Regions from separate parts of the Frankia umida genome, predicted to be linked through region 1. Evidence: predicted binding sites of a transcription regulator. Region 1 holds the regulator's gene; each other region holds the start of a gene.
The links. The regulator LexA, encoded in region 1, represses DNA repair genes until DNA is damaged. The targets are predictions, from matches to a motif close to CGAACNNNNGTTCG.
Positions count from the first base shown of each region.

Region 2: a site for LexA is predicted at 5,315-5,328, ahead of MXD59_RS05775 (HNH endonuclease signature motif containing protein). Genes of this name have one in related genera too.
Region 3: a site for LexA is predicted at 5,796-5,809, ahead of dnaB (replicative DNA helicase). Genes of this name have one in related genera too.

Region 1 is NZ_JALKFT010000008.1:171,845-181,862, forward strand. Features, by position in the region: gene hflX (GTPase HflX) at 1-1,297, shown strand, start outside; gene lexA (transcriptional repressor LexA) at 1,372-2,136, opposite strand; gene MXD59_RS10780 (LysM peptidoglycan-binding domain-containing protein) at 2,447-2,905, shown strand; gene nrdR (transcriptional regulator NrdR) at 3,240-3,866, shown strand; gene MXD59_RS10790 (vitamin B12-dependent ribonucleotide reductase) at 4,158-7,094, shown strand; gene MXD59_RS10795 (amylo-alpha-1,6-glucosidase) at 7,253-8,590, opposite strand; gene MXD59_RS10800 (RNA polymerase sigma factor) at 9,206-10,018, shown strand, end outside.
Region 2 is NZ_JALKFT010000004.1:128,193-138,210, forward strand. Features, by position in the region: gene MXD59_RS05765 (Hsp70 family protein) at 1-1,654, opposite strand, end outside; gene MXD59_RS05770 (AlkA N-terminal domain-containing protein) at 1,978-3,558, shown strand; gene MXD59_RS05775 (HNH endonuclease signature motif containing protein) at 3,781-5,178, opposite strand; gene meaB (methylmalonyl Co-A mutase-associated GTPase MeaB) at 5,989-7,011, opposite strand; gene scpA (methylmalonyl-CoA mutase) at 7,162-9,444, opposite strand; gene MXD59_RS05790 (methylmalonyl-CoA mutase subunit beta) at 9,444-10,018, opposite strand, start outside.
Region 3 is NZ_JALKFT010000003.1:102,611-112,628, forward strand. Features, by position in the region: gene ilvD (dihydroxy-acid dehydratase) at 1-1,184, opposite strand, end outside; gene MXD59_RS04295 (hypothetical protein) at 1,506-2,567, opposite strand; gene MXD59_RS04300 (antibiotic biosynthesis monooxygenase family protein) at 2,596-2,955, opposite strand; gene dnaB (replicative DNA helicase) at 3,148-5,736, opposite strand; gene rplI (50S ribosomal protein L9) at 6,271-6,720, opposite strand; gene rpsR (30S ribosomal protein S18) at 6,732-6,968, opposite strand; gene MXD59_RS04320 (single-stranded DNA-binding protein) at 7,019-7,603, opposite strand; gene rpsF (30S ribosomal protein S6) at 7,667-7,993, opposite strand; gene MXD59_RS04330 (hypothetical protein) at 8,280-8,585, opposite strand; gene MXD59_RS04335 (glycosyltransferase family 39 protein) at 8,700-9,830, opposite strand; gene MXD59_RS04340 (glycosyltransferase family 87 protein) at 9,937-10,018, opposite strand, start outside.

The DNA of each region.
Region 1 (10,018 bases):
CGAACTCGAAGATGTCACCGAGGTCGAGTACCGGCAGCTCCGACTGGAGCAGGTCGTGCTCATCGGGGTGTGGACGTCGGGCTCGCTGCGGGCGGCCGAGGCGTCCATGGCGGAGCTCGCGGCCCTGGCCACGACGGCGGGTTCGGCCGTCCTCGACGCCCTCGTGCAGCGCCGCGACCGGCCGGACGCCGCGACCTACGTCGGCTCGGGCAAGGCGCGGGAGCTGGCCGAGGTCGTCGCCGCGACCGGCGCCGACACGGTGATCTGCGACGGTGAGCTCACCCCGGGCCAGCTCCGCCAGCTCGAGGAGATCGTCAAGGTCAAGGTGATCGACCGTACGGCGCTGATCCTCGACATCTTCGCCCAGCACGCCACGTCCCGAGAGGGCAAGGCGCAGGTCGAACTCGCCCAGCTGCAGTACATGCTGCCGAGGCTGCGTGGCTGGGGTGAATCCATGTCCCGGGCCGCCGCCAGCGGCGGTGGTCGGGCACCGATCGGTACCCGCGGCCCCGGTGAAACCAAGATCGAGACGGACCGGCGTCGGCTGCGGGCGCGGATGGCCCGGCTACGTCGTGACCTGGCCGAGATGTCGACCGTGCGGGAGACCAAGCGTTCGTCGCGGCGCCGCGGCGAGGCGCCGTCGGTGGCGATCGCCGGCTACACCAACGCCGGCAAGTCCTCGCTGCTCAACCGGCTCACCGGTGCCGGAGTGCTGGTGGAGGACGCGCTGTTCGCCACCCTTGACCCCACCGTGCGCCGGGCGACCCTGCCCGACGGGCGGGCGTTCACCCTGACCGACACGGTCGGGTTCGTCCGTCACCTGCCGCACCAGATCGTCGAGGCGTTCCGCTCCACTCTGGAGGAGGTCGCCGATGCCGATCTCATCCTGCACGTGGTCGACGGCTCCGCCGCGGATCCGGCCGGGCAGATCTCGGCGGTGCGGGAGGTCCTCAACGACATCGACGCGGGCGGCGTACCCGAGCTGATCGTCGTCAACAAGGTCGACGCGGCCGAACCGACGGTGCTGGCCGAACTGCGCCAGCTCGCCCCGGACGCGGTGTTCATCTCCGCGCGCACCGGAGACGGCCTCAACGCGCTCGTCGAGGCCCTGAGCCTGCGGGTGCCACATCCGGACGTGGAACTCACGGTCCTGCTCCCGTACACGCGGGGTGACCTCGTCTCGCGGATTCACGCCATCGGCGAGGTTCTGAGTCAGGAACACACCGGTGACGGCACGCGCCTGACGGCTCGGGTCTCACCGGCGCTCGCCGCGGATCTCGACATGTTCCGCGCCTGAGCGGGGGCCGGGCACCCCGGCTTTGACCTCCACCCGAACTGGCCGGCCGCCCCCAGGCGGCCGGCCATCGCCCGTCAGACCCGGCGCAGCACCGCGACGATCCGGCCGAGGATGGACGCGCCTTCACCCGGGATGTCACTGAAGCTCGGGTTCTCCGGGTGCAGCCACACCTTGCCGTCGCGCACCCGCAGGCGCTTGACCGTGGCCTCGCCATCGATCATGGCGGCGACGATCTCGCCGTTGTCCGCCACCGGCTGCTGGCGCACGACCACCCAGTCGCCGTCGCAGATCGCCGCGCCCACCATCGACTCGCCGACGACCCGCAGCAGGAACAGCGTGCCCTCGCCGACGATCTCCCGCGGCAGCGGGAAGACGTCCTCGATGGCCTGCTCGGCCAGGATCGGCCCACCTGCGGCGATCCGCCCGAGCACGGGCACGTACGTCGCCTGCGGATCGCTGGCGGCACCGGGGGCGGCCGGCGCCTCGCCGGGGAACGCCGGCACCACCGTCGCGGCGCTCCCACCGCCACCGGCGCGGCGCGGGCGGTCGGCGCCGAGCACCTCCATCGCCCGCGGCCGGTTCGGGTCGCGCCGGATGTAGCCCTTCTCCTCCAGCATCTTCAGCTGGTGCGCCACGCTGCTGGTACTGGTGAGCCCGACGGCCTCGCCGATCTCCCGCACACTGGGCGGGTATCCGCGCCGCTCCACGGCCGCCCGGATGACCTCGAGCACCTTGCGCTGCCGGGGGGTCAGTCCGGGCGCGTCCGCGGGGTTGTCCGGGAAGGGCCGCACGTTGCCGCGGGCACCGCCTCGGCGCGTTCCCCTGCTTTGGGTGGTCATCGCTTACCGCTCTCCTCGTCGCATACCGCGTAGTGGCCGGATGGCAACCCCGGATCGCGGACCGTGATTCCACGCGATCGCCGGTCACCTGGGGTGCCCAGCCTCGCCACGGCGTGCAGTGTCCGCGACCGGGGGGGATCGTCCGGTCCACACCTGATCGTCTTGACGGTAACCGGACGGTCGCGGAATCTCAAACGTCTGTTCGAGCGTGTCTCTTCCTCTCCCCGCGGGTCCGTGTCACAATCGACCAGTAGTTCGATCGAACGGGAGTTCGTAACCGGCTCCTGTCCGCTCGCTCCGGGAGGTTGTCGTGAGTGTGGACCACGCGACACGGGTCGTCGATCTGGCGGTGGTGCGGGCCCAGCGGCGCGGTGGCGCCGGCGGGTGGGCGTGCCATCCGTCCATGGGGTTCCGGGGCACGGTGGGGGCTTCCGGAGCCGTGGCGGCATCCGGGGTCGTGGCGGGTTCCCGGGTCGGGGGTGGCGCCGAGCCGCCGCTGCGGCTGACCCGGCGGGGTCGGGTGGTCGTCGTCGCGGTCATCGCGTTGTGTGTCGCGGCCGCGCTCATGGTGATGGTGCCGCGTGCGTCGCTGGTGCGGGCGGATGAGCCGCGGCGCGGGCATCTGGTCGTGGCGGGGGAGACCCTCCGGGAGATCGCCGTCGCGCTCGATCCCGATGCCGACACCGGGGTCGTGGTCGACCGGCTGATGCGGGTCAACCACCTGTCCTCGCCCGATCTCGTGCCCGGTGAGTTCCTGCTGCTGGAATGAGGTCGGCGCGGTCGCGAACGCCGGCTGGAGCGGGCTGTGTCAGTCGTGGTGGGGCGTGGCGGCCGGGTACCCCCGACGGGTCGAACACCCTGAGTCCTCGGCCTGGCGGCCGGCCGGTTGTCGCGGTGACCTGCCGGTATCCCACGGTCCCGGCCGGCGCGGCGGTGCTCGCGGACGGTTGCGGACCATCCGCGCACGGGTGTCCCAGCGTGGCACTGCGGGGGGTTGTTGCCCCAGTCATGGTGTGGTGCGCTAGGGTTGGGCACAACATCTGGTGCGTCGAGGGTGGCGTCGAGGGTGGTCGTGCCGGTCCGGGCTGAGGAGGCGTCAACGCGTGCGGTGCCCGTTCTGCCGGCATCCGGACAGTCGCGTCGTCGACAGTCGGGAGGCCGAAGAAGGCTCGGCGATCCGCCGGCGGCGTTCCTGCCTGTCGTGCGGGCGTCGGTTCACGACGATGGAGGAGGCCTCGCTGCGGGTGGTCAAGCGCAGCGGGGTGGCTGAGCCGTTCAGCCGGGCGAAGGTGGTCGCCGGCGTGCGCAAGGCCTGCCAGGGCCGACCGGTGCGCGATGACGATCTCGCCCTGCTCGCGCAGCGCGTGGAGGACGCGGTGCGCTCCGCGGGCTCCGCGGAGGTTCCCGCCGAGGCGATCGGCCGGGCGATTCTCGGCCCGCTGCGGGAGCTCGACGAGGTGGCTTACCTGCGGTTCGCGTCGGTGTATCTCGCCTTCGAGTCGCTCACCGACTTCGAGAACGCGATCTCGGCGTTGCGGGCGGAGACATCCACCTCCCGCCGCGAGGCCGCCCACCCGGCCAGTCCCGCCGAGCCGGCGGGCGAGGGTCCGTTCGGCGTGGGCTCGTCCCGTTCCGCGCTCCATGGCACCGGCCCGAACGGCGCCGGCCCGCCGGGCGGCGGCGCGCGGGCGCCCGGTCCCCTGATCGAGGTCGCGGCCGAGCACGGCTGACCGCGCCGCGGCCCGCATCGCTCGTACCTCGAGTTCTGGAAGCACGACCTCGCCACGCCGGTCCGCCCCGGTGAGTTCTGGGACGACCTGACCCCGCCGACGTGGATTTATCCCGTATGCCCCGATTCGCCATGCCGCTACGGCCCGCCCGTCCGGGGATGCCGGCCGAGTAGCCGCCGCGGTCGGTGGTGCGCGGGCATCTCAGACACAGCGCGGCCGCCGCGTCATGGCGAGCCGGCCCGCGCCGAAAAGCAGTGCGCCGACGAGCACAAGAACACCACGAGGAGCGTCATGACCGAAAGCCGCGGCACGAAGGCGAGCAAGGCGGCGGCCAGGCCGTCCGGGCTGAGGATCCGCCGTTCGCGGACGACCGCCGGGGTCCATCCGTACGACGAGGTCACCTGGGAGTCCCGGGACGTCGTCATGACCAACTGGCGGGACGGCTCGGTCAACTTCGAGCAGCGCGGGGTGGAGTTTCCCGACTTCTGGTCGGTCAACGCCTCCAACATCGTGACAAGCAAGTACTTCCGCGGCGCGATCGGCACGCCGGTCCGGGAGTCCTCGTTGCGCCAGCTCATCGACCGGGTCGTGCTCACCTACACCGCCGCCGGACGGGAGCACGGCTACTTCGCCAGTGACGCCGACGCCGAGATCTTCGAGCACGAACTGGCCTGGATGCTGCTCCACCAGGTCTTCAGCTTCAACTCGCCGGTCTGGTTCAACGTCGGCACCTCGGCACCACAGCAGGTGTCGGCCTGTTTCATTCTTTCGGTCGATGACACGATGGAGTCGATTCTCAACTGGTATCGGGAAGAAGGCCTGATCTTCAAGGGAGGGTCGGGGGCGGGGCTGAACCTGTCGCGGATTCGCTCGTCGAAGGAGCTGCTTTCCTCGGGGGGCACCGCGTCCGGGCCGGTGAGCTTCATGCGGGGCGCCGACGCGTCGGCCGGGACGATCAAGTCGGGTGGGGCGACCCGGCGGGCCGCCAAGATGGTCGTGCTGGACGTCGACCATCCGGACATCGTCGAGTTCGTCGAGACGAAGGCCCGGGAAGAGGACAAGATCCGGGCGCTGCGCGACGCCGGCTTCGACATGGACCTCGGTGGGCGCGACATCGCCTCGGTGCAGTACCAGAACGCCAACAACTCGGTGCGGGTCACCGACGAGTTCATGAACGCCGTCGTCGACGGTCAGGACTTCGCCCTGCGCGCCCGGCTGGACGGCCGCACGATCGAGACGATCGACGCGAGGAAGCTGTTCCGCACGATCGCCGACGCGGCCTGGGGCTGCGCCGACCCGGGCATCCAGTACGACGGCACCATCAACGACTGGCACACCTGCCCGGAGACGGGCCGGATCAGCGCGTCCAACCCGTGCAGCGAGTACGTCCACCTGGACAACTCCAGCTGCAACCTGGCGTCGCTGAACCTGCTGAAGTTCCTGCGCCCGGACCGGACGTTCGACGCCGACGCGTTCGTCGCCGCCGTCGAACTGATCATCACCGCGATGGACATCTCGATCTGCTTCGCGGACTTCCCGACGCCCGAGATCACCACGGTCACCCGTGCCTACCGGCAGCTCGGTATCGGCTACGCGAACCTGGGCGCGCTGCTTATGGCCAGCGCCCGGGCGTACGACTCCGACGGCGGACGGGCGCTCGCCGCGGGGATCACCTCGCTGATGAGCGCCACCGCCTACCGCCGTTCCGCCGAGCTCGCCGCCATCGTCGGCGCCTACGACGGGTTCGCCCGCAACGCCGACGCGCACCGTCGGGTCGTGCGCAAGCACGCCGCCGCGAGTGACACCGTCCGCGCCGCGCACGGTGAGGACACCCGCGTGCTGGCCGCCGCGTCGAGGGAGTGGGCGAAGGCACAGTCCGTCGGTGACAAGCACGGTTGGCGCAATGCCCAGGTCAGCCTGCTCGCCCCGACCGGCACCATCGGTCTCGCGATGGACTGCGACACCACCGGTATCGAGCCGGACCTCGCCCTGGTCAAGATGAAGAAGCTGGTCGGCGGTGCCAGCATGCGCATCGTCAACCAGACGGTGCCGGCGGCGCTGCGCGCCCTGGGATACACCGAGGAGACCATCGAGGCGATTGTCGAGTTCATCGCCGAGCACGGGCACGTCGTCGACGCCCCGGGTCTGCGCCAGGAGCACTACGAGGTGTTCGACTGCGCGATCGGCGAGCGGGCGATCTCCCCGATGGGGCATGTCCGGATGATGGCCGCGGTGCAGCCGTTCCTGTCCGGTGCGATCTCCAAGACGGTGAACATGCCCTCGACGGCCACCGTCGAGGAGGTCGAGGAGATCTACCTCGCCGGCTGGCGGCTTGGCCTCAAGGCCCTGGCCATCTACCGTGACAACTGCAAGGTCGGCCAGCCGTTGACGGACGTCAGGGGCGCCAGGCGGGACGCGGCCGCCGCCAGCGCCAGCGCCGCCGCGTCCGGGACCGGTGCGGGCGCCGTGCAGGCGGCACCCGTCGCCCTCGCGGCCGACGTCGAGTACCGGCCGGTGCGCCGCCGCCTGCCGAAGACCCGCCCGTCCCAGACGGTGTCGTTCGCCGTCGGTGGCGCCGAGGGCTACCTGACCGCAGGCTCCTACCCGGACGACGGCCTCGGCGAGGTCTTCATCAAGATGTCGAAGCAGGGCTCCACACTGGCCGGTGTGATGGACGCGTTCGCCATCGCGATCTCCATCGGCCTGCAGTACGGCGTGCCACTCGAGGCCTACGTCAGCAAGTTCATCAACATGCGCTTCGAGCCCGCCGGCATGACCGACGACCCGGACGTCCGGATCGCCCAGTCGATCATGGACTACCTGTTCCGTCGCCTGGCCCTGGACTACCTCGACGCCGACCATCGCGCCGAGCTCGGCATCTCCACCGCCGCCGAGCGCACCCGTGCCGTCGCCGGCCAGTACGGCGCCTCCGTCGTCCCGGCCGCTCCCGTCGACGAGGCCCCGACCGCGGTGGCACCGGAAATCGTGACCGAGGCTCCGTCCACCACCCCGACCACCCCGACCGCGCACAGCAACGGGGTGGCGCACGCGAACGGGCACGGGCCGGAGTACGTGGCCCGGGAACTGCGTCTCGCTTCGCCCGGTGAGTCGCTGATCGCCCAGACGGTCGTCGACGCCCCGCTGTGCTTCACCTGCGGTGTGACGATGCGCCCGGCCGGCAGTTGCTACGTCTGCGAGCAGTGCGGCTCCACCAGCGGCTGCAGCTGAGCGCTGCCTGTCCTCGCGCGGCTGCCCGGGGCCTGTCCCCGGGCAGCCGATCCTGACGGCCGACCAGCGTCATGTCCGGGCCGTCGCGCCGCCGGGTCGCAGCAGTGACTCGGCGGGGCCGACCTGTAGAAAAACGCTCAGACCTGCGGGTGGGCGAGTCAGCGCTGGGTGGCGAGCAGGTCGATGAGCAGGGCGGCGGTCCAGGAGAAGCGGTTGCTGCCGGCGCCGGAGCCGTCCAGGGGGGAGTAGTACTCGTACATGGCACCGGACGCGGCGATCACGTCGACGGTGTTGCGGCGCAGGTCGTCGGCGGCGTCGAGGCGGCCGTAACGCTCCAGGCCGTCGGCGATCAGCCAGTTCATGTTCACCCAGACCGGGCCCTGCCAGTAGCAGCGAGGCAGGAAGGCCGGGTCGTCCACCGGGACGCTGGCCACACCGAACCGCGACCAGTACCGAGGCGAGCTGATCATCTTGACCATCGCGTCGACCCGGTCGTCGGGAACGACCCCGGCGTACAGCGGTAGCAGGCCGGCGATCGTCTCGTGCCGCAACAGTGTGTGGGTGCGAAAGTCGCGGCTGTAGTAAAGCCCGTCCACGGCCAGTTGGCTGATGGCCTCGCGGGAACGGCGGATCGAGCGGCGCAGCCGGGGCGGGATGACCTCGCCGATCTCCGCCGCGATCGTCGCCAGATGCTCGTTCGCCCGGACCAGGATCGCGTTGAACGCCACGTCCTGTACCAGTGGGACGATGGTGCGCCGGATCTCGCGGAAGTTGTAGTGGGATCGGCGCAGCTCGCGCACGATCCGGTAGAGCGTGAACAGGTCGCCGGAGGTCAGCCGTTCGTCCGGGGGGACCTCCTTGGAATCGCGGCGCAGCGCGTCGAGCGCGTCGTCGCCGTTGACGCGGCGCAGTACCCGGACCCCCAGTGGTGCGGCCGGGCGGGTGATCTCCATCCAGGTCGGGGTGTTGTCCATCCCCGACTCCCAGGAGTGCACAAGCGCCACCAACCCGTCGTCGTCCGGGTCGCGCTCGTCGTAAAGCCACTGGTGAAAGCGCAGCAGCCCCGGGTAGAGCGCGCGGTAGAACGCGGCCCGCTGGGAGCCGGTCATCACCTCGCCCACCCGCACCGCCGCCTCGGCGATCATCGGTGGCTGGGTGACGCCGGTGCTCTGCATGCCGCCGGCCGTCGTCGTCACCCGGTCGCAGCGCCAGCGCTGCGGGCCGGCGTGGTAGAAGTCCGTGGTCTCGGCGAAGATCACGTGGGGGATCATGCCGCTGGGCCACTGGCCGCGCAGCAGCGACAGGATCTCGGCCGCGGCCCGGTCGGGGTCGAGATGGCGCAGCCCGATCGCGATGAAACACGAGTCCCAGAGCCACTGGTGCGGATACAACGTCGGCGATGGCCGGGTCACGTCGCCGAGGTCGTTGCCGCGCAGCACCGAGACCGCGGTCTCGCGTAGCGCCGCCAGCTCTGCCGGGAGGCTGGGTGCAACCATCGTGTGAGAGTAGCCGTCACACCCTGTGCACCTTGGTAGGCCGCCCCGGGTGTGGCCCGCATTACCTGGGCGGGTGCGGACCGTGGCCGGTTCGGGTGGCGCCGCCGACACGCCGACGACATGCTGAGACCAGACGGTCGCGGGACGACACCGGGACAGCGGCGGGACAGTTTTGGGACGGTGCGAGGGCGCGCCCGGGTGGGGGTCGCCGTCCGGGGGAGTTGTCGGCACCTTGTGGTGGGGCGCACGCGCCGGAGCGGCTCGATGGCGGTAGCGAACCGGAAATGTGGCGCGCGCGGCAGTCGCCGTAAATTTCTCGCCATCCGTAATTATGGGACTACTCTTCGTTGAAGATGTGGGGTCGCGACGGGGGTCCGGGCACGCAAGACGGTCAAGATAGTTCGCTGAACACGCCACACGAGGGGATCTGACAGGTAGTCTTCGCGACAGCGGGTTCAGCGTCTCGAAGGCCAGGGTCTACACTGCCGGTAGGCCCGGCGATCGCTGATGTCCGGGTGCGCCCTGCACAGGGAATGGTTCCGCAGCATCGTTCGTTGCCTCCCTTGTGCACGGAAACAGACGTCCCACCCGCACCGACCATCGGATTTGCCACTGATGACGCTGCCTGCCCTGGACCTTGCCGAGCGTACCGACGAGAACCGCCCGCGTAGCCCGCGGCGTACTCGCCGGTCCGCCACCTCTGCCCGTACCTCTACCAGCCGCTCTCTGGCGGCCGTGTCCGATGACATCGACGAGCTTGACGTGAGCGCGGTCGCCGATGTCATCGCGCGCGGTCGCGAGGCCGGCGAGATCAGTCGTTCCGAGCTGAGGGACGCCCTCGAGGCCGCCGACATCGGCCTCGAGCTGCTCCCGGCGCTCATCGCGCGGCTGAACGCGGCTGGCGTCGAACTCCTCGAGGAGGAGGACGGCGAAGCGGCCGACGAAGTCACCGCCGCCACCCGCGCCACCGCCGAGCACGCCGGCACCGCGGATCTCGTGCGCATGTACCTGCGCGAGATCGGCAAGGTGCCGCTGCTCAACGCCGCTCAGGAAGTAGAGCTCTCCAAGCGGGTCGAGGCCGGCCTGTTCGCCGAGCACAAGCTGGAGGCCGTTCCCGAGCTCCCCGCGGATCTCCGCCGGGATCTGGCCCTGCTTGTCAAGGACGGGCACGCTGCCAAGCAGCAGCTCGTCTCGGCGAACCTGCGCCTGGTCGTCTCCGTCGCGAAGAAGTACAGCGGTCGCGGGATGACCCTGCTGGACCTGGTCCAGGAGGGCAACCTCGGCCTCATCCGCGCGGTGGAGAAGTTCGACTACGCCAAGGGCTACAAGTTCTCGACCTACGCGACCTGGTGGATCCGCCAGGCCATCGGCCGCGCGCTGGCCGACCAGGCCCGCACGATCCGCATCCCGGTCCACGTGGTCGAGCAG
Region 2 (10,018 bases), on a different contig from region 1:
CGAAGATCCCGCCGCCGCTGCCAGCCGCGCCGCTGCCGGCGCCGCCGCTGCCTGCCCCTGCCCCTGCCCCTGCCCCTGCCCCTGCCCCTGCCCCTGCCCCTGCCCAAGGCTGATCCGCGGCGCCGGCTACGGACCCAGGATGCGCAGCACCATGACCAGCGGCGCTCCCCGCACCGGCCAGGTTCGCCAGCTGCGGCTCCGATGGCCCGCCAGTCCCGGGACCACCGGCCCACCGCATGGTTGCCGCATCGATGCCAGGCACAATCGCGGTAGCCCCGGCATCACCACCCTGCGCCGCGGTACCCGCGGCCGCGGCCTCCGCCGGCGCGGTCGGCGTGGACCCAGCAGCGGATTCAGCCGCCGCCATCGTCACCGCGTCCGTGGGTGCTCCCCCGCTGGCCGCGGCCATTGCGGCGCTGGCCGCAGCCACGCCAGCCGCCGTCCCCGGCGCGTCGCCTCGTCCACCCGTGCGGCCAAGCGGGGTGGTGCCGCCGCCGGACATGAACGGCGGCAGTGAGCTCAGGCTCGCCGCGTCCGGTGGACGAATCACCGCCGTCACGTCATAGGGATCCTGCACCGGCTCGCCGCCGAACACGCCGCCGCCGGCCCGCGCCGCCCGATCGGAGAAGTCGGCGGCCAGCAGCGCCGCGCCCATCGCCAGATCCGCGTCGGAGCGGTGCTCGATCCGGTGCAGCGCGGGAAAAGCCTCACGTAGCCGTCGCGACACCAACGGCAGGTAGGCGACGCCGCCGGAGAGCAGAATCCGGGACAGATCGGCCGGCTCGGCCGGGACCGACCGCAGCGCCCGGCGCAACGCGCCCACCGTGTCGTCGATCGTCGGAGTGGTGAGCGCCTCGAGTTCCGCGCGGGTGAGCGTGACCGCCGTGCTCACCCCGGGCAACGCCACGGTGAGGTCGACCTCGGCCTCCTCCGCCAGCACCTCCTTGGCCTGCGCGGCGTCGCGACGCAGTTGGGCCAGGGCCAGCCTGGTCGCCGGATCCGACCGGTCGACCCGCTGGGGGTCGATACCGGCGTGGGTCAGCGCCTGGTCGACCAGCAGCCCGTCCAGGTCGATGCCGATGCCGTGACGCATGCCCGCCGCCGTACCGACGACCTGGAAGCCGAACGGCGAGAAGGACAGCACCGCGGTGTCGAGGAAGCCGGCACCCAGGTCGTACCAGCCGACCAGGTCGACGGTCTGGGTGACCGACGAGCGGGCCAGGAGCGTGCCCATCGCGTCGGCGGCCGCCACGGCGGTCACCGGCATCTCCAGGCCGGAGAGCTGGGTGACCGCCTCGGTGAACGCCTCGCGCCGCGAGGCGGGCCAGAACGCCGGATGGGTGACGACCACCTGGTCGGGTGGACCGCCAAGCTGCTGCGCGGCGGTGGTGACAAGATGGGCGACCAGCCGGCCGAGCAATGACTCCCTGCTGTAGGCCGCGCCGCCGAGCACGACCTGGCCCTCGTCACCGAGGCGACGCAGCAGGTCGGTGGCCGCACGGTCCGGATCGGTCCGCGCCCGGCGCGCCGCCGCTCGGGCGAACAGCAGGCCTCCGCCCGGCGCGGCGTACACCACGGACGGCAACCGCCGCTGCCCGCCGAGTTCGAGTACCCGCGGCCAGCCGCCGTCAGCGATACCAACGATCGTGTGCACGGATCCGACGTCTATGCCGAGCTGATATCCCACCGCGACTCCTGAGCCACGTGTTCGCGGGGCCCGCCCCCTCCCAGGAAACACGCGCCCGACCAGCGACGATCTCCCTGACCGCTGGTCCGCTCATCGTAGACACCGTGGAAGACAAACCGGCATGTCCGGTGTCGGACACAAAATGTCGCGATCATTCTGAACCGCCCCGCCGCGCCCCTCGAGCTCACCGGACCCGCACACCCGCCGGTCCCGTCGGATGTACCGGTCCACCGAGGCAGACGTCGTTTTTCCGCGCGGATCCAGCCGTGCCTGCGACGATGCTGGAGGACATGTACGACGACGCCGAGCGCTGTGTGCGGGCCGTGCGGTCCCGGGACTCCCGCTTCGACGGCTGGTTCTTCACCGCCGTGCGCAGCACCCGGATCTACTGTCGTCCGAGCTGCCCCGCCATCGTCCCCCGCATCGAGAACCTGCGCTTCTACCCAAGTGCCGCGGCCGCCCAGCAGGCCGGGTACCGAGCCTGCAAACGCTGCCGACCGGACGCGAGTCCCGGTTCGCCCCTGTGGGATGTCCGCGCCGATCTCGTGGCCAGAGCGATGCGTCTGATCGCCGACGGGGTGGTCGACCGCGACGGCGTGCCCGGCCTCGCCGCCCAGCTCGGGTACAGCACCCGCCAGGTGCAACGACAGCTGCTCGCCGAGCTCGGCGCCGGCCCGTTGGCGCTGGCTCGGGCGCAGCGCGCGCAGACCGCGCGCCTGCTGATCGAAACCAGCGACCTGCCGATGGGTGATGTCGCCTTCGCCGCCGGTTTCGCCAGCATCCGGGCGTTCAACGACGCCGTCCGGGAGATCTTCGCGCTCTCCCCCACCGACCTGCGTCACCGCGCCGCCCGCGCCCCCATCCCGCTCGTGACGGTTCCCGGGTCGGCGGAGTCCAGCCAGCCGGCAGGCCCGGCGCACAGCACGGGGCTCGCCGTACCCATGCGGCCGGTAGGAACGCTGTCCCTACGCCTGCCGTTTCGCGCACCGCTGTGCCCGGACAACCTGTTCGGGCATCTGGCGGCCACCGCGATCCCCGGGGTGGAGCAGTGGCGCGACGGTGCCTTTCACCGCACCCTGCGCCTGCCGCACGGCCCCGCGGCGGTGGCGCTGCGGCCGCGGCCTGACCATGTCGCCTGCCAGCTCACCCTCACCGACCTGCGGGATCTGTCGACGGCGATCAGCCGCTGCCGCCGACTGCTCGACCTGGACGCCGACCCGGTCGCCGTCGATGCCCACCTCGCCGAGGACCCCACACTCGCCCGGCTGGTGCACGCCGCCCCCGGCCGACGGGTGCCGCGCACCCCCGACCCGGACGAGTTCGCCGTGCGCGCGATCCTCGGCCAACAGGTCTCCACCGCCGCGGCCCGTACCCACGCTCGCCGTCTGGTCGAGGCCCTCGGCCCACGCGTCGACGGCCTCGGCGGCGCGTTGACCCATCTGTTCCCCACGATGCGTGACCTCGCCGATGGGCTGCCCGGGCTTGACGAGGCCGCGCTGGCTTTCCCCCGCAGCCGCCGCATCGCGCTCACCGCTCTCGTCGAAGCGCTCGCCGAGCGCACCATCGATCTGGGCGCGGGAGCCGACTGGCACCACGCCCGCGTCCAACTCACTGCTCTGCCCGGCCTCGGCCCATGGACGGTCGAGTCGATCGCCATGCGCGCCCTCGGCGACCCCGACGCCTTCCTCCCCACCGACCTCGGCGTACGGCGCGCTGCCGCGGACCTCGGTCTGCCCACCAGCGCGGGCGGCCTCGGCGCCCACTCGACCGCCTGGCGCCCCTGGCGCAGCTACGCCGTCCAGTACCTCTGGGCGACCAGCGACCACCCGATCAACCGGATGCCCGACCAGCCTCGCTCGGCAACCGCATGACTCAGCTGCGACCCCCACGGTCAAGGTGGTCCGAGGGCTGACTCGGCCGCGTGAACACCCATCGATCCGCCTGCACGCAGCATCAGCCGACCTCCCGAGGCGGAAGCCGATCAGGTGCCCGCACACATGCGGCAGAGCCCGACGCACCGAGCGTCTCGGTGCCCGGCCAACGGGCTGGATCGCCACCCATTGGCCGGGCATCTTCACCGAGCCGACGCGAACCTATTCCGCTGTGTAGTTATCAGGGTGCGTGTGGTGCTGAGCACCGGTGGGAGTGGTCCAGGTGATGTGGCCGGGCGCGCCCTGTTGCATCTGCCAGCCGGCGGGCCGGGGTGACTCGTTCATCGGGCTGGGATGGCGCTTGCGGCGACCCATCATTCGATGATGACGTCGGCAGACCGGCGCAAGATTGCCTTCCCGGGTCTTACCACCGTCACCCCAGGAAACGCTGTGATCAATATCCGCGCTGACCGCCGGCTGGTCACATCCAGGCAGCGTGCAGGTGGTGTTCCGCGCCCGAACCTTGCGGGCCAGCGCCGCCGACGGAAAACGCCGATCTGACACATCCACCAGTTCACCGCTGTCTCGGCGGGTGAGAATCTGCCGCCACGTGCACAGCGGCTCCTCGCTCATCTGCCGCACCACTTCCGCTGGGATCGGACCGAGACCCGGGATCTCTCCCGGATTTTCGGCGAGCCCAAGCAGCGTCTCCACCGGCACGATCACCTGCATCTCGACCGGGACCCGACCCAGATCCGCCCCCATCAACAGACCGTAAGCCACATCTGCCCGGCGCTGATCAAAACTCCGCCCATCACCTGCCCTCATCCCTCGGGCCAGGTGGCTGATCCGCGCCCACACCGCCCACAGCTGTTCCGCTGGAAACAGCAGGGCCAGGCGGGCCATGCCGTCCGGCTCCGCCCGCATCTCCACCCGCCTGCCCTCCTCGGCCTTTTCCCTTCGCTGCTGCGACCCGTGCGGATCCACCCGCAGAATCCGCCGACGGACCGCCTGCTCGAACGCGGCCAGGCTCGGCCGGCCGCCCTTCGCCAGAACCGGAGTCGCCACCGCATCCACCAGCTCGTCGGCCAGTTGAGCGGTCAACCGGTCCAAGGCCACCAGCCGCGCCAGATCGATCGCTCCGTCATACAGCGCCTTCACCGCTCCTGGCAGCCGACGCACCACCCGCACCGCGAAAGCCACCTGCCGACCGCCTTCCGCGGACGACAGGCACGCGCCGAGAGCTACCTCCTCACCCACGAACTCGCTGTAGCCCCAGCGCTTCGCCTCCGCCCACACCCCGCTGCGCGCCCCGCCCTCAGCCGGCACTCCCCGCCCGTCGTCCCCCTCCCCGTCAACACCAGGGCCACCCTCGTCCTCGGGATCGCACCCGTTCACAGGCACTCTCGGCAGCGGACGCAGGCCGGCCAGACGAGCCCGCACCAGCAACCGCTCCGCCTCGGCCCGTGCCACTCGCCGCCCCACCTCCGCATCCCACGCCACGCACGCCTCATCCCCCAACCCCGCCACACGCCGACCCCCCACCTCCACCGACGCCAGCCACTCGACCGCCTCCCGTTCCTGCGACGACGCCTCGTTGGCACCCACCACCGACACCATCACCAGCACCCCCGTCCCAAAAGAAGACAGCCGAAAAAAGCAGATGAGAAGAAAGCATGGACACGCGCTCGCAGACAGGAGAAGACAGCGAATCTATACATCACTGAAGCTATACGCCACCTCCACTCATGACGATCGAACGTGCATTCGAATCATAGCCGATGGACAAGCGGCTGACAACCCACGTGCACGCACTCGGGTACAGAGACAACCCACACCCCCAGCGACCAGCGACAACGCAGGATGGAAGCAGTGGAACAGCGGTTCAGTGAGCCCGAGAGTCGCGCATAGCTGCGACCACAACACCAAGCTTCCTGCCGCCGGAAGACCCGCGGTCAGCTCTTGCATGGAGAGAGGAAGAGGGTATGATCAGGATACACAGAAGCCAATCCACGAGCATCCGATCGCCGAAATAAGCAACGCGACCTGGCAGCAGTCTCGAGCTTCACATATTGACGCAAGGCGACCGCATGATCCCGAAACTATTTCCTTGCCAGGAATCACATATCCCGCAGAGAAGACAGGCGCCCGCCGTCAGGCTGTAATGGGAGCCAAGCTCAGATCGTTGCCATCCTGAGCTTGCTTAAGAAACGAGGTCTGACATACCCGATGAAGCCACGCCAGCCCGGGACCACGACGAATAAGCGGATTCCATAGAAATAGCCGGCCGAGTTTTTTCGCGTCGCCGTCCCGGCGGCCTCCAAACAGCACGACAGGACACGTCCAATGCGACTCCATGCCGGACAGGACACCAACGAAACAGGAGCGAGCGTCCGTGCCAACGGCGGGCTCCTGAGCTCGGAAGGCCTGCTACTGCGACGACCTGGTCGGCTCACCCGTCGACTGCGCGAAGGCGGAGAGGATGGCATCGGCGGCCAGAGCCGGGGTGAGGCTGCCCTCGCGGACACGCTGTTCCAGGTCTGGGGTCAGGGCGCGGACCTGCGGATGGGCGTGCAGATCGGCGAGCAGCCGGTCGCGCACCATCGCCCACGTCCAGTCGACCTGTTGGCGGCGGCGACGGGCGGCGAGTTCGCCAGACGCGTCCAGGGTGTCCTGATGCTTGATGATCTGCGCCCAGACCGTGTCGACGCCGACGCGCTGCTCGGCGCTGCAGGTCAGCACCGGTGTGTTCCAGTCCCGCGGGCCGGAGGCACCCTGCAGCATCCGCAGGGCGCCAGCGAGTTCCCGGGCGGCACGGCGGGCATCGAGTTCGTGTGGGCCGTCGGCCTTGTTCACCGCGATGACGTCCGCGAGCTCGAGCACACCCTTCTTGATGCCCTGCAGCTGGTCGCCGGTGCGGGCCAGGGTGAGGAACAGGAAGGTGTCGACCATGTCGGCGACGGTCGTCTCCGACTGGCCGACGCCGACCGTCTCGATGACGACGACGTCGTAGCCGGCTGCCTCCATGATGACCATGGCCTCGCGGGTGGCCTTGGCGACTCCACCGAGTGTGCCCGCGGTCGGCGACGGGCGGATGAACGCCGCCGGATCGACCGCCAGGGCCGACATCCGGGTCTTGTCGCCGAGGATGCTGCCGCCGGTGCGGGTCGACGAGGGGTCGACAGCGAGCACCGCCACCTGATGGCCGCTACCGGTGAGCATGGTGCCGAGCGCGTCGATGAACGTCGACTTGCCGACGCCAGGCACGCCGGTGATGCCCACCCGGCGTGCCTTACCGGCATGCGGCAGCAGCGTCACGAGCAGCTGCTGGGCGAGCTCGCGATGGTCGGGCCGGGTCGACTCGACCAGTGTGACCGCGCGCGCGATCCAGGTACGCGACGAGGCGAGCACCCCGTCGGCGTACTGCGCGAGGTCGATCGGTCGCCGGCTCACGACGCCACGGCCGACGTCGACCGCGCGGACGCCGCTGATTCCAGGGCGACCGCCGCCACCACCGTGACCGCCGTCGAACTCACCACCGCCGTCGGCTTCACCACCGCTGTCGAACTCACCACCGCTGTCGATGCCACTGGCCGCCGCCGCTCAGGCAGCGGTGTGGCCGAGCTGCGCGGACAGGGTCGCGAGCAGTTCCTGCGCGGCATCGGCGATGACCGTGCCGGGCGGGAAGATCGCGGCGGCGCCGGCGGCTCGCAGTTCATCGAAGTCGCCGGGTGGAATGACGCCGCCGACCACGATGAGGATGTCGGAGCGCTCCAGCGCGGCGAGTTCCTCGCGCAGCGCCGGCACCAGGGTGAGGTGGCCGGCGGCGAGCGAGGAGACGCCGACGATCTGGACGTCCGCCTCGACCGCCTGGCGGGCGACCTCGGCCGGCGTCTGGAACAGCGGGCCGACGTCGACGTCGAAGCCGATGTCGGCGAAGGCGCTGGCGATCACCTTCTGGCCGCGGTCATGGCCGTCCTGTCCCATCTTGGCGACCAGGATGCGCGGACGGCGCCCCTCCTGCCGCTCGAACTCGGCGGCCGTCTCGCGGGCGGCGGCGATGTTGCCGGCGGAGCCGGCCTCGTCCCGGTACACGCCGGAAATCGTACGGATCTGACCGGAATGGCGCCCGTAGATCTTCTCCAACGCGTCGGAGATCTCGCCCACGGTCGCCTTGGCACGGGCCGCGTCCACCGCGAGGGCCAGCAGGTTCTGGTCGAGGCCCGAAGCCCGGCGCCCGTCACGGGCCGCGTCGGCGGCGGCGGTCAGCGCGTGCAGGGCGGCCTCGGTCACCGCGTTGTCCCGCTCCTCGCGCAGCCGGCGCAGCTTCTCGACCTGCTCGGTGCGGACGGCCGAGTTGTCGACCTTGAGCACCTCGATCGCCTCGTCGGCGTCCACCCGGTACTTGTTGACGCCGATCAGCGGCTGACGGCCGGAGTCGATCCGCGCCTGGGTGCGGGCGGCGGCCTCCTCGATGCGCATCTTCGGGATGCCGGCGTCGATGGCCTGCGCCATGCCGCCGGACGCCTCGACCTCGGCGATGTGGCTCCAGGCCCGGGCGGCCAGGTCGTGGGTGAGGCGCTCGACGTAGTAGCTGCCGCCCCACGGGTCGATCACCCGGGTGGTGCGCGACTCCTGCTGCAGCAGCAGCTGGGTGTTGCGGGCGATGCGGGCGGAGAAGTCGGTCGGCAGCGCCAGCGCCTCGTCCAACGCGTTGGTGTGCAGCGACTGGGTGTGGCCCTGGGTGGCGGCCATCGCCTCCACGCAGGTGCGGACCACGTTGTTGAACACGTCCTGGGCGGTCAGCGACCAGCCCGACGTCTGCGAATGGGTGCGCAGCGACAGCGACTTGGAGCTCTTCGGCTCGAACTGCTTCACCAGCTTCGCCCACAGCAGGCGGGCGGCGCGCAGCTTCGCGACCTCCATGAAGAAGTTCATGCCGATGGCCCAGAAGAACGACAGCCGCGGCGCGAACGCGTCGATCTCCAGACCCGCCGCCAGGCCCGCCCGGATGTACTCCACGCCGTCGGCGAGGGTGTAGGCCAGTTCCAGGTCGGCCGTCGCTCCGGCCTCCTGCATGTGGTAGCCGGAGATGGAGATCGAGTTGAACTTCGGCATCTTCTGCGAGGTGAACGAGAAGATGTCCGAGATGATCTGCATCGACGGCTGCGGCGGGTAGATGTAGGTGTTGCGGACCATGAACTCCTTGAGGATGTCGTTCTGGATGGTCCCGGCGAGCTGCTCGGGAGCCACGCCCTGCTCCTCGGCCGCGACGATGTAGAGCGCGAGCACCGGGAGCACGGCGCCGTTCATGGTCATCGACACGCTCATCCGGTCCAGCGGGATGCCGTCGAAGAGCTGGCGCATGTCGAGAATCGAGTCGATCGCGACGCCAGCCATGCCGACGTCGCCGGTGACCCGCGGATGGTCGGAGTCGTAGCCGCGGTGGGTCGGCAGGTCGAAGGCGACCGACAGACCCTTCTGGCCGGCGGCGAGGTTACGCCGGTAGAAGGCGTTGGACGCCGCCGCGGTGGAGAAGCCGGCGTACTGGCGGATCGTCCACGGCTGGGTGACGTACATCGGCGCGTACGGCCCGCGCAGGAACGGCGTGACCCCTGGATAGGTGCGCAGGAAGTCCAGGCCCTCGGTGTCGGCCGCGGTGTAGAGCGGCTTGACGGCGATGCCCTCAGGCGTGTCCCAGGTCAGCGCCTCGACATCCTTGCCGGTCGTGGCCTCGACGGCGTCGCGCCACTGCTGCTCGGGGGTGTCGGCCCCGTCCGGCGGGGCACCGAGTTCGATCGTCGAGAAGTCCGGGATGGCGGTGAGGCCCGGCCCGGTCGGGTCGGACTCGTCAGCGCCGGACTGCTTCGCGCCTTCGAGGGACATCAGGCCACTCCCGCCTCAGCCAGTGCCGTCTGGAGCACGGCGACCGCATTACATCCTGTGAACACGTATCCGCCGATACCCGCCTCGGCGTCGGACTGCGCGCGGGCACCCGGCTGGCCGGCCAGCCACACCTGGCGGGCACCGGCCGCCCGCAGCGCGGCGGCGACCGTGGCGGCATGCTCGGCGTACACCTTGTCAGCCGAGCACAGGCAGGCCACGGTGGCGCCGGACGCGGTGAACGCCGCGGCGATCTGGACCGGGTCGGTGCCGGTACCGGAGGTCGGGGTGTCGAACCCGCCGGCCTGGAACAGGTTGGCGGCGAAGGAGCCCCGCGCCGTCGACGCGGCGGCGCTGCCCAGTGTCGCCAGCAGGATCACCGGACGGTCGCCCGCCTGGGCCGCGGCGTCCGCGCGGGCCCGCAGGTCCTCGAAGTCGGCGTCATAATGGATCTCCGGCAGTCCGGTTGTCACCGCGTCCGCGGGGGCGGACGGCGCGACAGGTGGCGCCGGGACCCGATCGGGAAGCTTCTCGGCGACGTTCGGGAACTCGCTGACGCCGGTGATCGGATCACGCC
Region 3 (10,018 bases), on a different contig from region 1:
CTGAACGGCTCGATCGTGCGCACCCCGCCGGGAGCGGCGTGGAACAGCTCGATCGCGTCCGGCGACGGATTCGCCCCGCGGATGTCCCAGCGGTCGAGGAACTCACGCAGGTTCGCCGCGTGCACCGAGTGGGTGCTCGGGTCGACCAGGCCGGCCCGGTCGAGTTCACCGAGGATGGCCGGGATTCCGCCGGCCCGGTGGACGTCCTCCATGTGGTAGAGCGTGGAGCTGGGGGCCACCTTGGACAGACACGGCACGCGCCGGGAGATCTCGTCGATGTCGGCGAGCGTGACACCGACACCGGCCTCGACCGCGGCGGCGAGCAGGTGCAGCACGGTGTTCGTCGACCCGCCCATCGCCACATCCACGGCGAAGGCGTTGCGGAACGCCGCCACGGACGCGATCGATCGCGGCAGGACAGCCTCGTCGTCCTTCTCGTAGTACCGCCGGGCCAGATCGACGATCACCCGGCCGGCCTCGAGGAACAGCTCGCGCCGCGCCGCCGACGTGGCCAGGGTCGACCCGTTGCCCGGCAGTGACAGTCCGATGGCCTCGGTCAGGCAGTTCATCGAGTTCGCGGTGAACATGCCCGAACACGAGCCGCAGGTCGGGCAGGCCGACCGCTCGATCGACGACAGGTCGTCGTCGGAGACATCCGGGCTGACCGCCGCCGACATCGCCGTGATCAGGTCGACCTTCGCCCGCGCCGTGCCCCCGGAGATCACCGCGTTGCCGGACTCCATCGCGCCGCCGGAGACGAACACCGTGGGAATGTTGAGCCGCATCGCCGCGAGCAGCATCCCAGGCGTGATCTTGTCGCAGTTGGAGATGCAGACCAGCGCGTCCGCGCAGTGCGCGTTCACCATGTACTCGACGCTGTCCGCGATCAGCTCCCGGGACGGCAGCGAGTACAGCATCCCGCCGTGCCCCATCGCGATTCCGTCGTCCACCGCGATCGTGTTGAACTCACGCGCCACCCCACCGGACTCCGCCACGGCGCCGGCCACCAGCTGACCGAGGTTGCGCAGGTGCACATGCCCCGGGACGAACTCGGTGAAGCTGTTCGCTACCGCGATGATCGGCTTACCGAAGTCGTCGTCGGTCATGCCGGTCGCCCGCCACAGGGCACGGGCACCAGCCATGTTCCGGCCGTGCGTGGTCGTTCGGGAACGCAGTGCAGGCATCTCGACCTCGGGCATCACATCGGCAACGGGCATCACCCCGACCGACACCGACCAGGGCCGACAGCCACGGGCCACGGGCCACGTCGCGCAATGGTCCGGATCGGCCGCTGACGCGGTCATGGGTGATGACCCGACGGTACGCCACATGGCGGACGTGACGACGCGACCCGCCATCACGTTGCCGCACGCCCCTGACAGATCTTCCGGGACCAGCGATCCCGTTGGCCTGTTCCTGCGACGACCCGCGTGGACGGATCCTGCTCCGGACGGTCGCGGACGGATCCTGCTTCGGACCGGTTGCGGAGTAAGGCGGTGGCGGCGTCAGTCGTCCGGGTCCATCGGATCCGGCGGCGGCGTGCCACCAGCCCCGTCAGGAGGGGGAGCCGCGAAGGGATAGCCGGCGATCCGCCGTCCGGACCCGCGACCGTCGGCGGCCGGCCCGGGTCCGGCGCCGGGATCGCTCTGGCCGGCGGACGTTCCCTCATCCTTGCCGGGTTCGCGGCGCTCCCCGCTCGGGCCTCGAGACGAGGAACCGCCGGGTCGCCGCGGGTCGGGAGCGGCAGGCAGCGCATCAAAGTCGGGCAGAAAGTCCGGGATCTCCGGAATCTCGTCGAGTGGCGGCAACTCCGGGGCCGGGTCGACGCCCGCCGGCCGGGATTCCCCGGACCCTGTGGACGCGTTCTCGTGCGTCTCCGAGCCGCCGCGATCAGCAGCCCCTGCTCCATGCCCGGACGGCCGTCCCGCCCCGTCCGCCTGGCCGGGCGAGCCGGCCTGCCCCGGGGGCAGCGCCTGACCTGGGGGCACGGCCTGACCCGGAAAACCACCGGTCCCGGGCTGGCCTCCGTAACCTGGCTGGCCCGTGAATCCCGGTTGACCCGCCGGGTAGCCGGGATAACCCGGCGGCCCGCTCTGCCCCGGATAGCCAGGCTGACCCGGGAAGCCAGACTGACCCGGATAACCGGGCTGACCCGGGAAGCCAGACTGACCCGGATAGCCAGACTGACCTGCCGGGAAGCCGGGCTGACCAGGGAAGCCGGGCTGACCAGGATAGCCGACGGGCCCCGCCTGGCCGGGCTGCTGTGGTCCGGCGGCCTTGCGCTGATCGGAGGGCGGCCGACGCCGACGCCACTGGTCGCGGATCACCCAGACAAGCCCGAGCGAGGCGACCGTGCCGGCGAAGGGGCCCACCGAGTGAACGGCGAAGATCTGGTAGATGCTCAGCAGGAAAGTGGCGGCATAGCCGGTGACGAAGAAGGCGAACGGCCGGATGCGGAACTCGCGAACACGGTCGCGCATCAGGATCGCCGGGAACAGCCAGATACCGAAACCGATGATCGCCGCCATCATCGGCGCGACGACCAGAAAGCCAAAGAAGTTCGCCATGGTCAGGGGCCGGCCCGGTCAGCCGAGATCAGGACGGATCCGGTCGGACGTCGGCGAAGTGCGCGACATCCGGCGGCGCGGCGAAGTACGGCCCGAGGGCCGCCCGCCACCGGACGAACGACTCGGACTCCCGAAAGTTCACCAGGTGCGCGTCGAGGGTGTCCCATTCGACGAGCAACACGAAGGTCGACGGCGACTCGACACCACGGGTCATCCGGGCGCCGCGGCAGCCGGAGGTGCCCAGCAGCTCGGACCGCACCTGCCCGAAGGCGACCTCGAAGGCCCGCTCGGTGCCAGGCCGGATCGCGAACCGGGCGACCTCGAGCACGGCCGACGTGGCCGGTGGCGGGGAGTCCTGCACGACCGCGCCGCTCGCGTCGTCACTCACCTGGCATCTCCTCGCGTCCCACAGTCGGGCCGGTGGCCTGGCCGGCCACCCAGGTCATGGTGCGTCCAGTGTGTCACCGCGGCGGCGGCCGGTGGGCACCACGGCGGACATCCGGGCACAACCGGCAGCGACCCGACCGGTGAGCCGGGCAGGCAGGCGCGACCGGAACCCGGCCGGGCCGGCGGGGCCGCGTCAGTTGGCCATGTCGACGAAGCGGGAGTAGTGCCCCTGGAAGGCGACGGTGACGGTGCCGGTCGGGCCGTTACGGTGCTTGGCGATGATCAGATCCGCTTCGCCGGCACGGGCGGATTCCTTCTCCACCGCGTCCTCCCGGTAGAGCAGGATGACCGCGTCGGCGTCCTGCTCGAGGCTGCCGGACTCGCGCAGGTCGGAGACCTGGGGGCGTTTGTCGGCGCGCTGCTCGGAGGCACGGTTGAGCTGCGAGATGGCGACGACCGGCACCTCGAGCTCCTTGGCCAGCAGCTTCAGTGACCGGGAGATCTCACTGACCTCCTGCTGGCGGCTTTCGACCTTCTTCGGCGACGACATGAGCTGCAGGTAGTCGAGGATGACCAGACGCAGATCGTTGCGCTGCTTGAGCCGGCGGGCCTTGGCGCGGATCTCCATCATCGTCAGGTGCGGGCTGTCGTCGATGAACAGCGGCGCCTCGGCCACCTCACCCATCCGACGGGCCAGGCGACCCCAGTCCTCCTCGGTGAGCCGACCGGTGCGGATGTTCTGCAGCGACACCCGCGCCTCGGCGGAGAGCAGCCGCATGGTGATCTCCATGCGGCTCATCTCCAACGAGAAGATGACCGAGGTCATCCCGTTCTTGATCGACGCCGCGCGGGCGAAATCGAGACCCAGAGTCGAGTTGTGCGTCGGAATACAGGCCTCACCTGCCAGGTAGAGATGCTCCGCGTTATCGACCTCGACACAGCGGACCGGCGCTGACGGGATCGGCCGGACGGCTGTGATGTAGCGCAGCCCGACCCCCGGAAAATCGGTCGGCTGCAGCCGCTGTGCCTTGCGGGCCAGCCGAAAGACCTGGTCCTGAGGCGCAAAACTGATCGAATAACAGGTGGAACTCGCTTCCGAGCTACCCCGCACCCGCCTGGTCGAGATGGTGGCCCGGTATCCCAGCGAAAGGATGAGCTCACGGACATCTCGGGCAAGTCGCGCGCTGGTCGACGCGTACTGGGCAGTCGATCCGTTGGCTGACATGGTGCCGTCGGTGTCCAGCAGGCCGGCCAGAAGATCGCGCCGCTGCTGCTCTGAGGCCCGCAGGTAGGAAGCCGGAATGTGCTTGTTTCCCAGCACGCCCAACGAACGCAGCCGGGCCTGCACTGTTCCGCCCCGCGCATGGCAGGAGCGGCAACGCGGACCATAGCTTGTGATGCGCCCACCGCAGTCCACGCACGCACGAGGTGCCAGCGGCTCCGCGAGGAAGCGCAGTTTGCCACCGCAGGACTGGCCACAGGTGCGTACCTGCGGCATCGCGTTGCTGAAGGCACGGCCACACACCATGCACGTCCGCTCCTGCGGCGACGCTCGACGACGTTGCAGCCCGTATCGATACCTGGCCGTGGTGCTGGCTGGCACGTCATAACCACGCCGTTGGATCTCCGCGGGAATCTCGGGATCCGCGGAGGTCAGCGTGGCCGCGGCGGACGTGTCATCACCGAGCCACGCCCCGAGCAGGTAGGGGTCCAGGGGGAGCTCGACAGCCGGCAGCTGAAAAGGACGGGCGTTGCGCACCGCGTGGTTGGCTCGACCATCCGCCGTCTGGCAACGGAGGGTGCGTGCGATCTCTTCCGTCGTGACCGGCCGGGTGAGAGTTCGGACCTGGCCGCCAGATCGATCCGCGATGACGCGACGGCGATCCGCCCTCGTCTCGGTGATCCACTGGTGCTGGGCGTCAGCCACGATCACGGACCCGTCGGAGAACTCGACCTCGTAGCAGGGCCGGCCGTGCATCACCTCGGTGGCGGCCACAACCCGCGTTGGCCGGCCATCGGCGCCGATCAGCTGGTCACCGACGGCCACGCGGCCCATCGTCGTCCAACCACTCGGCGTGGGTAGCGGTGTGTCAAGCGCCAACGCCTTGCCCACGGCCGGGCGGGCCGCGACGATCCACAGCTGGCCGCCGTGCAGGCCGTTGGTGAGCTCGTCGAGGTCGGTGAAACCGGTCGGCACACCGGTGAGCGAGCCCTCGTGCCCCGCGATCGACTCGATCTCCTCCAGGGCGGGGTTGAGCAGGTCGCCCAGCGGGAGATAGTCATCGTTCGTGCGCCGCTCGGTGACCTCGTAGACGGCGGCCTGGGCCCGGTCGACGACATCGGTGACGTCGGGCGCGGCGCCGAAGGCGAGCTGCACGATGCGGGTGCCGGCCTCGGCGAGGCGGCGCAGGATCGCCTGCTCGCCGACGATGCGGGCGTAGTAACCGGCGTTCGCCGCGGTGGGCACGCTGGAGATCAGCGTGTGCAGATAACCCGGGCCGCCGACGCGCTCCAGCATGTCGCGGCGGCCGAGTTCGGCCGCCGCGCTGATCACGTCGGCCGGCTCGCCGCGGCCGTAGAGATCACCGATGACCTCGTAGATGAGGCCGTGCGCCGGGCGGTAGAAATCCGTCATCCGCAGGACCTCGACGACGTCGGCGATCGCGTCCTTCGACAGCAGCATGCCGCCGAGCACGCTCTGCTCGGCGGGGAGGTCGTGCGGCGGGGTCCGGTCGAACTCCGCGGGACCGCCCGCGCCGCGCGAGATCTCGGTGACGCTCACGAGGCCCCCCTCCCGAATCGACCGGGCCAGTCGGCTCCGATCTGACCGCACCCATGTATCGAACATATGTTCGTATACTCTGGGGAGGTGGTCAACCTGGCACGCCGAGCGGTGTGCCAGGGCCTGACCCTACGGATCGCAGCCACCACCGCCAAAGAGTTATCCACAGGGCCTTGTGGATAAGATGTGGACAACGGGCCGGATCCTGGGGAGAAGCTCGGGACAGTTGGTGCGTAGCTGTGGACAACGATCCCCGCAAGGTGGCGGAAGTCCAGCTACACCGCGCACCTTCCGCGCCGGACATGTGGATAACAATCCATGGAAAAATTTTCGGGCGAGCGCGGCCCAAACGCCGCTGACCTCCCCGAACTCCCCGATCTTTTCCCGCAACGCGGAACTCCCCCGGGGCCGCACCGGCGCGGTGCGGCGACCCCGGGGGAGTTCGCTGGTGCCTGTGCGTCGGGCCCCCACGTGCGGGGGCCCGACGGCGAAACCGGTCACCGGGCCCTGTGGACAACAGAGCCAGGCAGCCGGCTAGGAGGCCTTGCGGACCTGGACCTTCAGCGACGCGGTCACCTCGGGGTGCAGGTGCACCGAGACGGTGTGCGCGCCGAGGGTCTTGATCGGCGTGGTCAGGTCGACCCGACGACGGTCCAGCTCGGGGCCGCCGGCCGCGGTGACAGCCGCGACGACGTCGGCCGCCGTGACCGAACCGAACAACCGGCCTTCCTTGCCCGCCCGGGTGGTCAGCTCGACCTTGAGCCCGCCGAGCTGGCCGGCGATCTCGTTGGCGTGGTCCAGGTCGCGGACCGCCCGAGCCGACCGGGCCCGCTTGATCTGCTCGACCTGGCGCTCCGCGCCCCGGGTCGCGAGGATCGCGTACTTGCGCGGCACCAGGAAGTTGCGCCCGTAGCCGTTCGCTACCTCGACGATGTCACCCGGGCTGCCGAGCCCGGGGACCTCCTGAGTCAGGATGAGCTTCATCGAGGAACCCCCTACCGCGCCGAGGCGGTGTAGGGCAGCAGCGCCATCTCGCGGCTGTTCTTCACCGCGGTGGCGACGTCACGCTGGTGCTGGCTGCAGTTGCCGCTCACCCGACGCGCGCGGATCTTGCCTCGGTCGGAGATGTACTTACGCAGCAGCGACGTGTCCTTGAAGTCGATGTACTCGACCTTGTCCTTGCAGAACACGCAAACCTTCTTCTTGGGCTTGCGCACGGCCGCCTTGGCCATGGATGTGCTCCTACCTCGTTGTGCCGTCCTCGATGACGACGACCGCCCGCTCAAAACGGAGGCTCGTCTGAGTAGCCACCGGCCGGCTGCTGCGACCAGGGGTCATCGTTCGGTGCTCCACCGCTGCCGTAGCCGCTGTTGGAACCACCGCTGGACGGCACGGAAGCCGCGGCTGGCGCGTTGAAGCCGCCACCCGGGCCACCGGATCCGCTACCGGATCCGCCGCTGTAGCCACCATCGCCGTACCCGCCGCCACCGCCGCCGCCACCACGGGCGGCGCGGACGACCTTGGCGGTCGCGTAGCGCAGGCTCGGGCCGACCTCGTCGACGTCGAGTTCGATCACTGTGCGCTTCTCGCCCTCACGGGTCTCGAACGAACGCTGCTTGAGCCGACCGGACACGATGACCCGGGCGCCCTTCTGCAGCGACTCGGCGACGTTCTCCGCCGCCTGCCGCCAGACGGAGCAGCGCAGGAACAGCGCCTCCCCGTCCTTCCACTCGTTGGACTGACGGTCCAGCGTGCGCGGCGTGGAAGCGACGGTGAAGCTCGCCACCGCTGCGCCGTTCGGCGTGAACCGCAGTTCGGGGTCGCTGGTCAGATTTCCGACTACCGTGATGACAGTCTCACCGGCCATGCCCACCCTCCCTGATGTCGATGGCCAGGGCGGACGGACGCGATGCCGTCGCCGTGGACCGGATCATGCCGCCACTCGGCGGCTCTGGCGGGGCCGCTTCGGCTCGGGGAGCCGGATGACCTTCGTGCGCAGGACCGACTCGTTCAGCACGAGCTGCCGGTCGAGCTCGGCGACCACGGCCGGCTCGGCGTGCAGGTCGATGACCGCGTAGATGCCCTCGTGGCTCTTCGCGATCTCGTAGGCGAGCCGGCGGCGACCCCAGATGTCGACCTTCTCCACCACGCCGCCGCCCTGTCGGACGACACCGAGGTACTGGTCGAGGGACGGCGCGACGGTGCGTTCCTCGAGGTCTGCATCGAGGATGACCATCAGCTCGTAATGGCGTGCCAAGGGTGAACCCACCTCCTGTGGACTCAGCGGCCACGGATCATCCGTGGCAGGAGGGACCGCGCTCCGGATCCGCATCGGCATGGACGAGCCGGACGCCCACGATCCACAGCGCGATCGCACGACCGGCACATCCGGACGACCAGCGGTACACGAGACCACCCGCATCAGCCCGTCAGCGGGCGCGATCGAGCGGAACTTGATCGCGCACATCGGGGTTGACCAGCGAACGGGCACATGCGCCAGGGCACGGCATGTCCTGGCGAGTCTACTCGATCGTGCCGACCGGTCAGTCCCGCGGCGTGTCCTCCCGTGTCGGCTCGCGCCGCGTCCCGCCGAGGGCGAGGACCACGCGCAGCCAGGCGGTGGCCGCCCCGGCCAGCAGGACGACATCGATCGTCACGAGCAGTCCGCGCACATGGCGCGACGGCGACGGGTCGGCGACCGCGAGCCCCAGCATCACGAACGCGGCCAGCAGCGCGATCGCCCCGGCCAGGCAGGCCTGGCGACGCGCCGCGGACCAACCGACCATGTCCGGCTCCCCCGTCCGGACCGGCGTCGTCGCCTGGCCGACCGGATCTCCCGCGGCGTTCACCGCTGTTGTCTCCCCTGCCCCACCGACACCTGCCCCACGGACACCTGCCCCACCGACGAACTGTCCCACGTCGGCGCCGGCCGGCCGCGCCGCGCCGCGCGCCGCGCGCGCCGATCAGTCAACCCACTGACCCTGGGTGAACGCGATCACCAGAACGGCCATCACCGGCGCACAGATGCCCAGGTACACCGACGCCACCCAGCGTCGGCGGGCGGCGGCCCGGGCAAGCAGCAGATACAGCGGGAAGGCGACGAGGATGCCGCGAATCCCGGAGGCGTAGTAGTTCGTGCACGCCATGATGGCGGTCATCACGCCGACGAAGGTCGCCTCGCCCCATCGACGTCCGACCAGCAGGATGATCGTCACTGCCACGCCGACGACGACGGCCAGCAGCTCACCGCGCCAGAACCAGACGAACGCCGACGAGCCGTCGCCGTTCGTCGCGGACGACCAGGTGGCCGCCCATCCGGACCAGGGCCAGTCGGTCCAGCGGTGCCAGCCGGCCCGCATCGCGTCGGTGTAGGACGACCATCCACCGGTACGAGCCCGCAGGTAGATCAGGTAGCCGAGCACCGGAACCGGCGGCAGGGCGAGCGCCAGGGCCGGCCGGGCGAACACCGACCGCCCCTGCTCCCGGCGGCTGACGACGTACTGCACCACCAGCGCCACCCCGAACGCGATCCCACTGATCCGGGCGGATGCCGCGCCGGCGCCGAGCAGGCCGGCGAGCCACCAGCGTCCCCGCCGGGCGGCCAGCCACGAGGCGGTCGCGCAGGCCAGGAACAGACCCTCCGAGTAGGCGGCGAACAGGAACACCGCGTACGGAAAACAGATCAGGCTCAGCACGGCGAACCGCGCGTCCGGCTCGCCGACCTCGTCCGCGGCCAGGCGCCACAGGGCCGCGGCGGTGACCACCCCGGCCAGCAGCGATACCGCGAGTCCGGCGAAGATCCAGTCGCGCAGGACCAGATGGGCCAGCCGGATGGCGATCGGCAGACCGGGAAAGTCGACCTCGGTGCGGTCGGTGTACGCCGGGGACAGATAGCCGTGGCGGGCGACCTTGGTGAACAGGCCGACGTCCCAGCGGTCCCACAGGGTACGAAGTCCCGGGGCGTCGCGCGCCGGACCCGAGCTCAGCGCCCGCGCCGCGGCCAGCGACAGCAACGCGACGGCGAACCGGCTGCCCAACCACAACGGGAGGGTCGCCGTGACCGCCCGCGGCACCCGCCCCCAGCCCGACCGCACCGGCGACCAGCGCCTACCGTCCACCGCCGCGCGGTGCGCCGACGAACCGCGCGGCGGTGGACCGTCCGGCGGTGGACCGTCCACCGCGGGGCCCTCCACCGCGGAACTAGCCACCAGCGGGTCCCTGGTCGCCACCGCCCAGGGTGCTGCCGTTCGCGGTGGTGTCGGGGGAGTCCGCGTCGGGTCGG